Regions from separate parts of the Paenibacillus chartarius genome, predicted to be linked through region 2. Evidence: predicted binding sites of a transcription regulator. Region 2 holds the regulator's gene; the other holds the start of a gene.
The links. Region 2 encodes CtsR, which represses protease genes until heat stress. Its sites were predicted from a motif close to ATGGTCAATAAAGGTCAAACA; they were not measured.
Positions count from the first base shown of each region.

Region 1: the regulator CtsR is predicted to act here: its motif matches at 953-973, upstream of clpP (ATP-dependent Clp endopeptidase proteolytic subunit ClpP).

Region 1 covers NZ_JBHLWN010000023.1:22,279-24,673, forward strand. Annotated here, with positions in the region: gene ACFFK0_RS05170 (sugar-binding transcriptional regulator) at 1-610, opposite strand, end outside; tRNA gene ACFFK0_RS05175 (tRNA-Arg) at 832-906, shown strand; gene clpP (ATP-dependent Clp endopeptidase proteolytic subunit ClpP) at 1,050-1,631, shown strand; gene ACFFK0_RS05185 (ferritin) at 1,705-2,211, opposite strand.
Region 2 covers NZ_JBHLWN010000038.1:61,341-63,735, reverse strand. Annotated here, with positions in the region: gene ACFFK0_RS10330 (SPL family radical SAM protein) at 1-837, opposite strand, end outside; gene ACFFK0_RS10325 (CtsR family transcriptional regulator) at 1,277-1,738, shown strand; gene mcsA (protein-arginine kinase activator protein McsA) at 1,768-2,280, shown strand; gene mcsB (protein-arginine kinase McsB) at 2,356-2,395, shown strand, end outside.

The DNA of each region.
Region 1 (2,395 bases), on a different contig from region 2:
GGTATTGGCCGCCGATCTTCTTGGCCATCGTTGAAGCCACGGTGTTTGCCTGCAGCTCGACGCTTTCGCCGAGTCCGCCGCGAGCCGGCACGAAGGTGATCCCCTTCAGCGGCACCGCCGAGGTAAGATGGTTGGCCACGTGAGCCATTGTGGAGCCGCCTGCGACGGCGATCACGACGTCGGGATCTTTGCCTGCGATCTTCCGCAAGACGCCCGCGCCTGCGCGCCCCAGTTCCATTTTGGCATGAGGCGATTGATCGGAGTCTCCAGGCACTACAATGACTTGTTTAAGCCCATAGTGGCTGCGAATGCGTTCCTCCAGCTCGGTCAATCCGAACGTCTCCTGCAGCAGCGGCTGAAAGCTCTCGACGAGCTTGCGGCCCGCTTCGGTAATCCGCATCCCCAGCGCATCGACTTCAAGGAGCCCTTGCGCTTTCAGGAAGTCGGCCTCGCCCCGCAGTACCCGCTCCGTCATCCCGAGCGTACCGGCCAATGTCCTTCTGCCGACCAAGCCGGACAGCATGACATGATGCAAGATCGTGTACCGCTTGTTCATGATGTCGAGCAGGTCGGGGACGAGCTGCTTTTGAATATCCAGCATCTCACGCATGTAGTCCCGTCCGCCTCGCTTCCTCTTCACCTTGCATTTATGGGCCGCATTGTGTCCCGCGTATACATTTTGAGTCCCGGTACTTTCATGTTTATTATACTCCAATCAAGCCCGCATGGCAAACCCAACCTCGGAAAAAAGTTACTGTAATTCTCGACTTGCTTTTTTCGTTCAAGCCCGCTATAATTACTTTTGCTGTCAACGAAATTGATACGCAGCACGCGCCCGTGGTCCAATGGATATGACGTAGGCCTCCGGAGCCTGAGATAGGGGTTCGATTCCCTTCGGGCGCGCCATTATATCACCTAACCAGTCTGGTACAGCCAGATTTTTTTATACCTACGTTTGACCTTTCTTGACCTTTGTTAAATATTCCGTTATCATAGGTATAGAAGGCCTAAAGTTATCCAACCCTAGTGACATTAAGGAGGTCATCGCGATGAGTTTCATTCCTATGGTTGTCGAGCAAGACGGTCGCGGCGAGCGCGGGTACGACATTTACTCCCGGCTGCTGAAGGACCGCATTATTTTCCTGGGAACGCCTGTTAACGACGTGGTGGCCAACTCCATCATCGCTCAGATGCTGTTCCTTGCGGCGCAGGACCCGGATAAGGACATCAGCTTGTACATCAATTCCCCGGGCGGATCGATTACGGCGGGGATGGCGATTTTCGATACGATGCAATTCATCAAGCCGGACGTCTCGACGATCTGCGTCGGCATGGCCGCTTCGATGGGCGCGTTCCTGCTTGCCGCAGGCGCGAAAGGCAAACGCTATGCGCTGCCGAACAGCGAAGTTATGATTCACCAGCCGCTCGGCGGTGCGGAAGGGCAAGCGAGCGACATCGAGATCCGCGCGAAACGGATTCTGAAGATGCGCGACAACCTTAACCGCATCCTTTCGGAGCGTACCGGCCAGCCGTTCGAGAAAATCGAGAAGGACACCGACCGCGATAATTTTATGAGCGCTGCCGAAGCTGCAGAGTACGGCCTTATCGACAAGGTTATCGACAAGATCTAAACACAACAAAGCCGCCCAATGGGCGGCTTGTTTCATTATATGGCGTCCTGCCGGCGGCCCGGCGGCTACAAGCTTATTCGGCCGGCGGCGTGAATGTGCGGGTTGCCAGCTCCGCATCCAGCATGTAGAACGCATTGCTGTCCTTATCGATCCGCTTGAGCTTCTGAACGATCGTATCGAAGGTCGCCTCTTCCTCCACCTGCTCGTCGATAAACCATTTCAGGAAATTGATCGTAGCGTGCTCTCGCTCGTTCCAGGCAAGATCCGACAGCTCATAAATGCGCTTGGTTACTAGCTGTTCATGCTCATAGGCCGTTTCAAATGCATTAAGGATCGAGCTGTACTGGTTCTCCGGATGCTCCATCCCCGTCACATGAGCTCTCTTGCCCAGCGTGTTGATATAACGGAAAATTTTCATTGCGTGGAACTTCTCTTCCTCCGCCTGAACGATGAAGAAATTCGCAAACCCGTCCCAGCTTTCCGAAGCGCAGTACGCCGCGATAGCCAAATACACCTGAGAAGAATAAAATTCATAATTCATCTGATCGTTCAGCTTGTCCAACAGCTTATCGCTCAACATAAGTCTTCCAGCCTCCTTTATTCACTTGAAGTAGTATGTCCTATCCGTATTACTTTCAGAAGGTCGACTCGTGCTGTCTTTCGATGAAGAATACCATAGAGCATACGGCAGGGCAAGTCCCGCTGTAGATTTGTTCCATAATCGTTTGCCCTATTCCGGGCTCAGCCACGCCGCAGAAGGCTGT
Region 2 (2,395 bases):
CAAATCGTTGATTAGCGATTTTAGTGGCTCCCGATAACTGCTTGGCGCATAGGCTGATGATTGGTATAACGCGGCATACTTTGAAACGAGATGCGGGAATCGGTCACGGAGCGTCTGGAAAAACCAAACTTTGACCTCTTGTGTACTAAGCCGTAAAAACGACGACATCATAAATTTCGCTTGATGTCGGGCTCCCTCATGAATGAGCTCCTCCAAATCTTCGGCAGCGTCCGTCAAGTACGGAAGAATAGGAGCCATGAAGATCCCTGCCTGTATATCTGCCTCAACGAGCGCGGCAATGGTTTCTAACCGCTGCTTTGGCGAGGGTGTGGAAGGCTCCATGCTTCGCCAAACGGTTTTGTCGAGCGTATTTAAGCTAATATTCACGGTGACAGCAGGCAGATTCTTTAGTACATCAAGGTCTCGTAATATGAGCGGCGAACGGGTTGTAATGCTGACCGGAACGCCGTACTTGGCCAGCACCTCCAAGCAGCTGCGCGTTAGCCGCGCATTTCCTTCCGCTTGCTGGTACGGGTCGGTTGCAGTGCCTATGGCCACTTGCCCTAACCGGCTCAATCCGCCTTTTCCCCGAGCTAATTTGTCGAGCTGTTCCGTCAATGCCTCGGCGGCATTCGACTTTAAGAAGATGTGATTTTGAAATGTATCATCGGCGGCGACTCCCATAAACGTGTGTGTAGCACGTGCATAACAAAAGCTGCAGCCATGCTGACAGCCGCGGTATGGGTTAATGGACCAGCGAAAGGGCATAGAAGGAGCGGTGACTTGGTTTAGAATCGTCTTAGACGGAAGCTCTTCGTAGTGTACTTTCTGTGCCATATAATTCTCCTTATAGCAAACATATGTTCGATATCGATCATATCATACCCGGCTGTAGAGATCAAAGTTAAAAAGGCTATTGGTAAGCATTCACTAATGAAGTGATCTGCTCAACAGGGATTAAACCGGATGATGGATGAATTCGGACCCCAGAGTCGAAGCTGCTGAGTATATCGCAGGACGAATCAAGTGATAATTGAAAGTGGAACAGCAATTGGCAAAATCCCTTCCGCTAAGCGGGGGGATTTTCGTCAATACTGTGTTTAGTTAGGGGCTTCGGCCATACTGCCGCGCGACTTCCAAGACTTATCGTCAGCCACTTGTCAAAAGGAAGTATTTTGACTATAATGTGAGTAAGGTCAAAGAAAGTCAAAGTCAATCCTTGGTGACTGTTTCTTGATCCGACCATTGGAATTACTCTTCAGCGGAGGAGTTCGCGATGCGTAACGTTTCCGAAGTGATCGAGCAATATTTGAAGCAAGCTCTACACCAAAGTCCGAACGGGATGGTGGAGATTCAGCGTAACGAGCTGGCGGATAAGTTTCAATGCGTACCGTCCCAGATCAATTACGTGATCAGCACGAGATTTACCCTAGAGAAGGGCTACATCGTAGAGAGCAAACGCGGCGGGGGCGGGTATATCCGCATACAGAAGGTACAGCTGCACTCTCACGGTTCTATTCTGGATTATATTTTTCAAACGATTGGCGAACAGATCGATCAGGCTTCCTCGGAGGGGATCGTGTATCAGCTGGAGGAAGCGAGGCTTATCAGCAGCAGGGAAGCGAATCTCATCCGCGCAGCGATTTCGCGTGACGTACTCGTACTGAAGCTGCCGGTTCGCGACGAGATTCGCGCCGCTATCCTGAAGGCGATGTTGGTTGCACTGCTGACCAAATAAACCGGGTTCCGCAAGGAGGATATATGCCGATGACATGCCAAGAATGCGGGAAGAGGCCGGCGACGCTTCACTTTACGAAGATTGTCGGCGGCGAGAAGACGGAGTTTCATATTTGCGAGTCGTGCGCGCGGGAGAAGGGGGAGCTGATCCCCGGAACAACAGGCGGATTCTCGATCCATAACCTGCTGTCGGGACTGCTGGATTTCGAACCGACGCAGAGCTCGGCGGTTAAGGCCCAGCAGCTGCGCTGCGACAATTGCGGTCTCACTTACGGCCAGTTCAGCAAGCTGGGACGGTTCGGCTGCAGCCACTGCTACGAGAGCTTCAACGCCCGGCTGGACCCGCTGTTCAAACGGGTGCACGGCAATACGGTGCATACCGGCAAAGTGCCGAAGCGCTCCGGCAGCATCATCCAGCATAAGCGGGAGATTGAACGCTTGAAGCGGGAGATGATGCAGCGCATCGAGCAGGAGGAGTTCGAGAAGGCCGCCGAGCTCCGGGATCAAATCAAAGAGCTCGAACGCAAGATCAGTGCGGTATAGGTTCGGCCGAGACGCTGTGAGGAGGGAATGGCGTTGATTCTGAAGCGTTTTACCGAAGAAGCGTTAAGCGAATGGATGAAAGGCGAAGGACCGGAGTCGGACATTGTCATCAGCT